DNA from 3 places in the Streptomyces sp. NPDC050423 genome. Region 2 is predicted to be linked to each of the others. Evidence: riboswitches for the same ligand, from Rfam matches in the RefSeq annotation. Region 2 holds a riboswitch; each other region holds the start of a gene.
What was found. Region 2 has a riboswitch for cyclic di-AMP ahead of AB0I52_RS13660 (transglycosylase family protein). Riboswitches for the same ligand answer to the same signal wherever they lie in the genome.
Positions count from the first base shown of each region.

Region 1: linked by a shared signal. The riboswitch ahead of AB0I52_RS28785 (peptidoglycan DD-metalloendopeptidase family protein) and the one ahead of AB0I52_RS13660 (transglycosylase family protein) in region 2 are both predicted to bind cyclic di-AMP.
Region 3: linked by a shared signal. The riboswitch ahead of AB0I52_RS07900 (NlpC/P60 family protein) and the one ahead of AB0I52_RS13660 (transglycosylase family protein) in region 2 are both predicted to bind cyclic di-AMP.

Region 1 is NZ_JBFAJY010000048.1:50,290-53,543, reverse strand. It holds gene AB0I52_RS28790 (SGNH/GDSL hydrolase family protein) at 1-370, opposite strand, end outside; gene AB0I52_RS28785 (peptidoglycan DD-metalloendopeptidase family protein) at 554-1,525, opposite strand; cyclic di-AMP (ydaO/yuaA leader) riboswitch at 1,529-1,718, opposite strand; gene AB0I52_RS28780 (tyrosine-protein phosphatase) at 2,129-2,941, shown strand; gene AB0I52_RS28775 (DUF6126 family protein) at 2,970-3,146, opposite strand; gene AB0I52_RS28770 (XRE family transcriptional regulator) at 3,194-3,254, opposite strand, start outside.
Region 2 is NZ_JBFAJY010000015.1:6,568-9,821, reverse strand. It holds partial or broken gene AB0I52_RS13670 (cytochrome P450) at 1-118, shown strand, start outside; gene AB0I52_RS13665 (transglycosylase family protein) at 224-1,204, shown strand; cyclic di-AMP (ydaO/yuaA leader) riboswitch at 1,517-1,688, shown strand; gene AB0I52_RS13660 (transglycosylase family protein) at 1,693-2,439, shown strand; gene eno (phosphopyruvate hydratase) at 2,714-3,254, shown strand, end outside.
Region 3 is NZ_JBFAJY010000007.1:79,591-82,844, forward strand. It holds gene AB0I52_RS07895 (hypothetical protein) at 1-126, shown strand, start outside; gene AB0I52_RS07900 (NlpC/P60 family protein) at 222-1,385, opposite strand; cyclic di-AMP (ydaO/yuaA leader) riboswitch at 1,384-1,549, opposite strand; gene pcrA (DNA helicase PcrA) at 1,823-3,254, shown strand, end outside.

The DNA of each region.
Region 1 (3,254 bases), on a different contig from region 2:
CGTCGTCGGGATCGGTGCCCGGCCGGATGATGTCGTTGCCGCCCGCGCAGAAGCTCACCAGGTCGGGGGCGAGTTCCCTGGCGCGGGGCACCTGCTCCTCGACTATCTGGTCGAGGAGACGTCCTCGTACGGCGAGATTGGCGTACCTGAAGTTCCCGTGCGCGGCGCCTGCGAGGCCCGGTGCCGTTCCGGGGTCCGGGAGCTGGTCAGCGAGGATGACCGCGAACCTGTCCGCCCAGCCGACGAATGTCCCGTCGGGGCCGAGATCGCCGACTCCCTCGGTGAAGCTGTCGCCAATCGCCGCGTACGACTCGATGGCGCCCTGCCTGTTGATGACGCTCTGTCGGATGTTTCTCGAATCGTTTGCCACAAGGGCATATCCTGCACCGTCGAATGTGACCTACGCGACCGTAATACGGGGTTGACGGGTGGTGAGATAGACCACCCGGTCAGGTTTTGGTAAAGGGGGAATAAGCAGAGGGACGGTGCGCCGCCGCGCACCGTCCCTCTGTGTATTGCTCAGGTCCGGGTTACCGGACCGGTGCTGCCTGGATCAGACGTTGATCCCGTTCGACGCCAGGTAGGCGATCGGGTCGACGTCCGAGCCGTACGCCGGACCCGTGCGGATCTCGAAGTGCAGGTGCGGGCCGGTCGCGTTGCCGGTGGCGCCGGAGAGGCCGACCTGCTGGCCCGCGGTCACGGTCTGGCCCGCCGAGACGGAGAGCGAGGACATGTGTCCGTACTGCGAGTAGTGGCCGTCGGCGTGCTTGATGACGACCTCGTTGCCGTACGCGCCGCCCCAGCCGGCGGTGACGACGGTGCCCGAGGTGATCGCCTTCACGCTGGTGCCGGTGGACACGGGGAAGTCGATGCCGGTGTGGCTGCCGCTGGACCAGCTGGCGCCGGAGGCACGGTAGGCGGTGGTGTGGTTGCCGGGAACCGGGTGGACGTAACCGGAGCCGGTGCTCCGCTCGGCCGGGGCCGAGGTCCCGTTGGACGCCTGGGCGTCGGAGGAGGACGCGGCGTTGGAGGCCGTGGGGGCCTTGGACTCGGTCTTGGCCGGAGCCTTGGAAGGAGCCTTGGAGGGAGCCTTCGACGGGGTGGTGGCACCCGCGGAGGTGGGCGAGCCGGTGGTCGAGGCGTGGCCCCAGGCCTTGCCGCCGAGCGTCAGCTTCATGCCCGGGAAGATCAGGCTCGGGTCGTCGCCGACGACCTTGCGGTTGTCCTGGTACAGCTTCTCCCAGCCACCCTTGAGCTTGTGCTCGGCAGCGATCTTCGACAGGTAGTCGCCGGAGACCACGGAGTACGTCGCGGTGCCGTCCTGCTTCTCCGAGACCGGCTTGGCCTGGGCGGCGTGCGTGGCGACGGCCGAGTTCGCGGTGCCGGGAGCGGCCTGCTCCGCGGCGTTGGCACCGGTGGCGCCGAGCAGCGGAAGCGCGATGACGGCTCCGCCGGCGCTCGCGACGACGACGGCGCGGGCGATGGTGCTGGACTTCGGACGGCGGTGCTTACCCGATATGGGCATGAAGAATTTCCTCTCCGGCGCCTACGAGGTGAGCTGTCGGGTTCGGGCTGGAGATGCCCGGTCGCGCCTGGCGCGACTTCACCCCGAGCCGGCCGGATCTCTCCGGTCGGCGGCTTACCTGGTTCCCCCGCTCCTGCCACACGGTGAGTGGGTGCGAATTCCGGACGGCGGCAGGATTAGGCGTTCCATCCGGATTGAGAGCGAACGTAAGCGAGTGGGGACGGCGGAAACAAGCCATGGGTTCCACACCGGATTCCACTCCGGGAAATCGGAGCGGAATTCCGGTCACACTCCGTGGATTACGGATCTTGGCTTTCCGCGCGGCGCATGGAATACCCAGCCGCGGCGTCGCCACACACCGTCACGGATATGATCCCGCTCACGAGGGGGCGATCATCTCCCGCACAAGCAGGGCATGTTCGACCAAAGCCTCAATACGGACATGTCACGCCCGTAGTTCGCACCGGAGCCGCAGACGGGGCCCCACCCAGGAGTCCGCGCGGGGCCGTCACCGAGACGATTGCCCGAGTATCCGATGTCGTATCGTCACGGGAGTGGACCCGTCGGCGACACGCGTCGGCGGCAGAGCCTCCAGGAGTGACCGTGACGCAGCAGCTGCCGCAGACCCCGTCGACGGAACCCGAGCTGGCGGGGGTCCGTAATTTCCGTGACGTGGGCGGACTGCCCACCGCGGACGGCCGCCGGGTGCGGTACGGACGGCTCTACCGCAGCGGTCACCTGGCGGGCGCCACCGCCGAGGACGCCGCGTTCCTCGGCGGTCTCGGCCTCCACACCGTCTTCGACTTCCGCAATGCCGCCGACCTGAAGCTGGACGGACTGGACGTCGAGCTGCCCGGCGTACGCAATGTGAACATCCCCCTCACCGACCCGGCGGACGGCGCCGAGTTCTGGCGGATGGTGCGCGACGGCAACACGGACGAGCTGCGCGGCCTCCTCGACGGCGGCAAGGGGACCGACCGCATGGTCGCCTCCTACCGGACGATCATCCTGGAGCGCACCGCCGAGCACAGCCGCGTGCTGCACGCCCTGGCCGAGGACAGCGTCCCCGCCCTGATGCACTGCGCGGCCGGCAAGGACCGGGCGGGGCTCTCGATCGCGGTCTCGCTGCTCGCGGTCGGCGTCGGGCGCGAAGCCGTCGAGGCCGACTACCTCAAGTCCAACGACGCCCACCGCCGCTACCGGGTGCGCCGCAGCGACACCTCGGCGGCCGGGATGTCGCCCGAGGTGATGGAGCTCCTCAGCCCGCTCTTCGGCGCCCACAGCGAATATCTCGCCGCGGCCTTCGCCACGATCGACGAGACCTGGGGCGGCACCGACCGCTACCTCTCCGAGGGGCTGAAAATCACCCCCGAGACCCGGGAGCGACTGCGCGAGCGGCTCCTCGACGACGCGTGACCGGCCGGCCGGCACACCGAGCTCCCGGCTACTGGTTGTGCATCCCCACGGCGAACAGCAGGTAGAGGAAACCCGCGATGACGTGCCCGGCCACCAGATAGGCGAACAGCCTGATGACGAGCCCGCGCGGCATCCGGCTCTCCTGCGAGTCGGACTCCTTGCGCCTGGCCGGGGTGAGCGGGTCGTAGTTCTCGGAATCGGACATGACAGTCCTCTCTGGCGACCGGACGCGCCGGCGGCGGGGACGGCGTCTCAGCGACGGTGGATCCCGCTGCCGAGGCACAGCTCGGCAGCGGGGCTCTGCAGCAGGGTG
Region 2 (3,254 bases):
GGAACCTGGCGATTTGTGCCGGCGTGGCGGGCTCATCATGCGCGGACTGCGCGCGCTTCCGGTGGAGTTCACCCCCGGGCCCACTTCCAGGGAAGGTGACACGCTGTCAACTCTGTGACTTTTACGTGATCTCTGCTGCATCGACTTGTGACACACGTTCGAGTCCCGCTAGGTTCACCGTTCGACTCACCCGTCACTCGTCAGTCACACGGAAGGCATTCCCATGGGCTCCGCGAACGGCAGACACCGTCGCCCTCGGCAGGCACCCGCGATCATCGTCGCCGCAGGCGTGACCGGCTCGGCCATTGCCATCCCGCTGCTCGGCGCGGCCGGCGCGCACGCCGCCGACGCCTCGACCTGGGACCGGGTGGCGGAGTGCGAGAGCGGCGGCATGTGGAGTGCCGACCTCAGCAACGGCTACTACGGCGGCCTGCAGTTCTCGCAGGAGGTCTGGAAGTCGTACGGCGGCGAGTCCTACGCCCCGCGCGCGGACCTCGCCAGCCGCTCGCAGCAGATCGCCGTGGCGGAGAAGGTCCTGGACGCCCAGGGGCCGAAGGCGTGGCCCAGCTGCGCGGTCATCTCCGGCCTCGCCGTCGACGGGTCCCTGCCCGGCGTCGACCCGGGCAGCACGCGGTCCGCCGACCCGGCCGAGAGCGCGGACCCGGCCGAGAGTGCGGACCCGTCCGCGAGTGCCGCCCCGTCAAAGAGCGCCGGCCCCTCGGACGACGCGTCCAAGGGCGCGACGAAGGCCCCGTCGGACGACGCCACGGCCGACACCGCCGACAAGGACCGTACGCCGGACGCCTCGGCCTCCCCGTCCGCCACGCCCTCGGCATCCGGCTCCTCCGGCGCGACCGCCCCCTCGGGCACCCCGGACGCCTCGGACGCCCCGGACGGGTCCTCCTCGGACGGGGAAGCGGGCGGCAGGCACCGCGGCGCGCCCGCCCCGGAGGGAGCGGGCAGTGACCGGGACTCGGGGCGGCACGCCTCGCGGGGCGAAGGCGACGCACGCGACAAGGGCGCACCGGCTGCTGACGGTACGTACACCGTCCGGCCGGGCGACAACCTCTGGGCGATTGCTGACGCACAGAAGCTGCCCGGCGGCTGGCCCGAGCTGTACGAGGCCAACAAGGCGACGGTCGGTTCCGACCCGGACCTCATCCTTCCCGGCCAGAGCCTCGATCTCGGCGTGCAGGCCGGATGAGGGCGGCCGCGGAAGCGGTCTGATCAACAGCCGAAAACGCCTCAAATCCGGGGCGCTTAAGAGGCCTATGTCCCACTTTTGACTAAGTGAGACATGGGTCTCTTCGCGTGAACTGGCGCGTCTTGTTCGGGAGCTCCCCCCGCAGCCCTTCCGACCTGCGCAAACATGTGTTTTTCAGATGCAATTATGGACCGCTTATCCGGTATGTCCTTCTTTGAATGTGGGGGTTGCGTGTGTTTACGGTCGGAACCGCTCGCACCGCGGGCCCCGTCGATCGTCACGCCGAATCCTGCCGTCGGTCGAAGGGAACAGACGCGTAAAGCGCCGTAGGCAGGAGCGGGGGACCCAGGTAAGTGCCGGGCCCGATCGTCGCAAGACGCATCAGGACCGGCTTGGGGTTAAGTCGTGCGCTAGGACGTGCGACCGGGCAACTCACTTGGCCCGAACCCGACAGCTCACCTCGTAGGCGTCGGTGAGGAGAAGTCTCGATGCTGCTGAACAGCAAGGGCAACAAGCACCGCCGCCCGTCCAAGGCCGTCCGTTTCGCCACGCTCGCCGGTGTGACGGGTGCCGCCATCGCCGTGCCCCTGATGGGTGCCACCGGCGCCTCCGCGGCCTCCGTCTCCACGTGGGACGCGGTCGCCCAGTGCGAGTCCGGCGGCAACTGGTCCATCAACACCGGCAACGGCTACTACGGCGGTCTGCAGTTCTCGCAGTCCAGCTGGGCCGCCGCCGGCGGTACGCAGTACGCGGCCCGCGCCGACCTGGCCAGCAAGTCCCAGCAGATCGCTGTGGCCGAGAAGCTCCTCGACATGCAGGGACCGGGCGCCTGGGCCTGCGCCGGCGCCGGCAACCTGAGCAACGACGGTGTCGACCCGGGCGTCGACACCGGCTCCACCGCCCCCAAGACCGAGACCGCTCCGAAGCAGGAGTCGGCTCCGGCCCAGCAGGCCGAGCCGAAGAAGGCCGAGCGCACCGAGGCCCCCGCCACCAACCGCTCGGACCGCTCGACCGCCCCCGAGGCCGGGCAGAAGAAGACCGTCACCACCCCGACCGGCGAGAAGGTCAAGAAGGGCGACGGCGAGTACAAGGTCGTCACCGGCGACTCGCTGAGCCAGATCGCGGCCGACCACGACGTCAAGGGCGGCTGGGAGAAGCTGTTCGAGCTGAACAAGGACATCGTCAAGGACGCCGACATGATCTTCCCGGGTCAGCAGCTCCACCTGGTGAAGTAGTTCGGCACTCTCCTCGCTGAGCGCCCCGGCCCGGCCGCACCTCCCCCCGTGCGGCCGGGCCGGGGCTCACCGCTTTCCGCGTCGATTGTTCAACTGTTGTAGTTACTGGCCAGTAAATTTCTGGCCGTTTGCCCTGCTGTGCCTGCTCTTGGGTCCTTTTTCGTCCCAGGGGACGGGCGGACGGCCGACTGAGACGGCCGGGCCGGTTAGGCTCTTGTCGCAAGGCCAAAGTGACCCTGCACAACCAGCGTCATATCCCAGAAGGAGATGCCTCGTGCCGTCCATCGACGTCGTCGTAGCCCGGGAAATCCTCGACTCCCGGGGCAACCCCACGGTCGAGGTCGAGGTTGGCCTCGACGACGGCAGCACGGGTCGTGCTGCTGTTCCGTCCGGAGCCTCCACCGGTGCGTTCGAGGCCATTGAGCTTCGCGACGGTGACCCCAACCGCTACCACGGGAAGGGCGTCGAGAAGGCGGTCCTCGCCGTGATCGAGCAGATCGGCCCGGAGCTCGTCGGCTACGACGCGACCGAGCAGCGGCTGATCGACCAGGCCATGTTCGACCTGGACGCCACCGAGAACAAGGGCTCGCTCGGCGCCAACGCCATCCTCGGCGTCTCGCTCGCCGTCGCCCACGCCGCGTCCGAGGCCTCGGACCTGCCGCTGTTCCGCTACCTCGGTGGCCCGAACGCGCACCTGCTGCCCGTCCCGATGATGAACATCCTCAACGGTGGGTCGCACGCCGACTCCAACGTGGACATCCAGGAGTTCATGATCGCCCCGATCGGCGCGGAGTCCTTCTCCGAGGCCCTGCGCT
Region 3 (3,254 bases), on a different contig from region 2:
ATCCTGGTCGTCATCCTCGGGATCGTCTACGTCAAGCGGGACGAGGAGAAGGTCGAGAAGGGTCTCTTCGCGGCGGTGGGCGGACTGACGGTCGTCAACATCTTCATCGCCACGCTCTGGACCTGACGCGACCTGACCTGACGCGACGCGACCCGACCTGACCGGGCAGCAGCCGGCGGGTGGCCGCTTCCCGCGGGGCCACCCGCCGTACCGCAACGCCCCTAACCGGGCCGCACGCTCCCGTAGATCGGCATGTAGTAGATCGATTCCTCGCGCACGTTCGCCCCCGGCTTCGGCGCGTGGATCATCATGCCGTCGCCCTTGTAGATGCCGACGTGGCTGATGTCGTCGTAGAAGAAGACCAGGTCCCCGGGCCGCAGATCCGCCGTCGCGATCCGGGTGCCGACGTTCACCTGGTCCCAGGTGGTCCGCGGAATACTGACGCCCGCCGCCTTCCAGGCCGCCTGGGTGAGCCCCGAGCAGTCGTACGAGGACGGGCCGGTCGCCCCCCAGACGTACGGCTTGCCGATCTGGGCCCTGGCGAACGCGAGGACCTTCTCGGCCTTCGTCGTGGCGCTGCTGTCCGAGCCGGAACCCGTCCCGGTGCCCGTGCCGCTCCCGGTGCCCGTGCCGGTCCCGCTCCCGGCCTCCTTGGCCTTGCGGTCGGCCTCCGCCTCCGCGGCGGCCTGCTTCTTCGCCAGCTCCGCCGCCTTGCGCTCGGCCTCGTCCTTCTTCTTCTGCTCCAGCTCGGCGAGGCGAGCCTTCTCCTCGGCGGTGAGCTTCGACAGCAGCGTGCGGGCCTCGGTCAGCTTGTCCTGGACGTTCCGCTTGCTGGTGCGCAGCCTGGTCTGGGACGCGGTGAGCGTCTCCAGGCCCGTCACCGCCTCGGCGCGCTTCTTCGACGCCTCGGCCTGCTTCGTACGGAAGTCCGTGACGGCCTGCTGCTGGTTCGCGGCCATCCGGTTCATGAGGTGGGTCTGGTCGAAGAACGACTGCGGGTCGTTCGCCAGGAAGAAGGTGGCGGTCGGCGCGAGCGCACCGTCGCGGTACTGGGCTGCGGCGTAGTTCCCGAGCGTCCGGCGGGCGTCGTTCAGCTTGTCGGCGCGCTCGGCGATGTCGTCCAGCAGCGTGTCCACCTTGGTGCGCTGCTTGGCGGACGCCTCTTTCGCCTGGTCGTAGTGCTGGGTCGCGGTGCCCGCCTGCCGGTAGAGGTCGTCGACCTTCTTCTGGACGTCCTCGATGCTGGGCTTCGGGGCCGGGGCCGCCAGCGCGCTCTGCGTGGACAGCAGGGTCACCGAGGCGAGTGCGGCCGTCGTGAACCCGATGGCCGGGGTGGTGCTGCGCACCCGGGGGCGCGGTTTGCGATGCGACGCCAAGGCCGGCATCTCCTTCCGTGGACCGCCTACCGGGTTAGCTGTCGGGTTCGGGCGGAACGGAAGGCTGCCCTACGGTCCAGGTGGGGGATTCGGACCGATTCACCCCGGTGCTGCGTGTGGGTCCCCGGTTCCGGACTCCGTACGGGCAGCCCAGGATTCGGCGTGGACGCCCGCTCGGCGTGGTTCGCCTCTGGGGGTACGGGCCGCCCGAACGTGCACGCTAGCCAACTCATGGTGCCGCTGTGAAGGTTGATGTTCGATATGCCCGATACATTTTCGTGACCTTGGTGAAGTGGACGCGGTGCGGGCAGGTCAGGCGCGGGATCCGTCCACGCAGTGTGGGTCCGGCATCGCTCTGGGTGCCCGCGCGGCGGTGCGCGGAGGTGTGCGGTTCGCCATGCGGCCCCGGCCTTGATCCGCCGGACAGGCCCTAGACTCGGACAGCGATGAGCAGCCTCTTTGACGACAGTTTCCTGGCCGGCCTCCAGCACGCGGAGGAAGGGCCCCCGCCGCCCCCCGAGGACTCCGCACCCGAAGCGGTGCCGGAGGACCTCTTCGGGGGCGTGTTCGACGGGCCCCCGCCGCCCCGCGACGCGTACTACCGCGACGGGGCCCACCGCCCGGTGATCGACGCCGCCGCGCTGCTCGACGGGCTGAACACCGAGCAGCGCGCCGCCGTCGTGCACGCGGGGTCCCCGCTGCTCATCGTCGCCGGGGCCGGTTCGGGCAAGACCCGGGTACTGACCCACCGCATCGCCCACCTGCTCGCCGAGCGGGGCGTGCACCCCGGCCAGATCCTGGCGATCACCTTCACCAACAAGGCCGCCGGCGAGATGAAGGAGCGCGTCGAGCAGCTCGTCGGCCCCCGCGCCAACGCCATGTGGGTCATGACCTTCCACAGCGCGTGCGTCCGGATCCTGCGCCGCGAGTCGAAGAGGCTCGGCTTCACGTCCTCGTTCTCGATCTACGACGCCGCGGACTCCAAGCGGCTGATGGCCCTGGTCTGCCGCGATCTCGACCTCGACCCGAAGCGCTTCCCGCCGAAGTCGTTCACGGCGAAGGTGTCGAACCTGAAGAACGAGCTGATCGACGAGGAGACCTTCGCCGGCCAGGCCGCGGACGGTTTCGAGAAGACGCTCGCCCAGGCCTACGCGATGTACCAGTCCCGGCTGCGCGAGGCCAACGCGCTGGACTTCGACGACATCATCATGACGACGGTGCACCTGCTCCAGGCCTTCCCCGACGTCGCCGAGCACTACCGCCGCCGCTTCCGGCACGTCCTGGTCGACGAGTACCAGGACACCAACCACGCCCAGTACACGCTCGTACGGGAACTGGTCGGCCCGGCCGGTGCCGCCGACGCCCCCGGCGAGCTGTGCGTCGTCGGTGACGCGGACCAGTCGATCTACGCCTTCCGGGGCGCCACGATCCGCAACATCCTCCAGTTCGAGGAGGACTACCCGGACGCGACCACGATCCTGCTGGAACAGAACTACCGTTCCACCCAGACGATCCTGTCCGCCGCCAACGCCGTCATCGAGCGCAACGAGAGCCGCCGCCCGAAGAACCTCTGGACCAACGCCGGATCAGGCGCCCGGATCACCGGCTACGTCGCGGACACCGAGCACGACGAGGCGCAGTTCGTCGCCGACGAGATCGACCGGCTGACCGACGCGGGCGACGCCAAGGCCGGCGACGTCGCGATCTTCTACCGGACGAACGCGCAGTCCCGTGTCTTCGAGGAGATCTTCATCCGGGTCGGCCTGCCCTACAAGGTCGTCGGCGGTGTGCGCTTCTACGAGCGCAAGGAGGTCCGGGACGTCCTGGCCTACCTCCGGGTCCTCTCCAACCCCGAGGACACGGTCCCGCTGCGCCGCA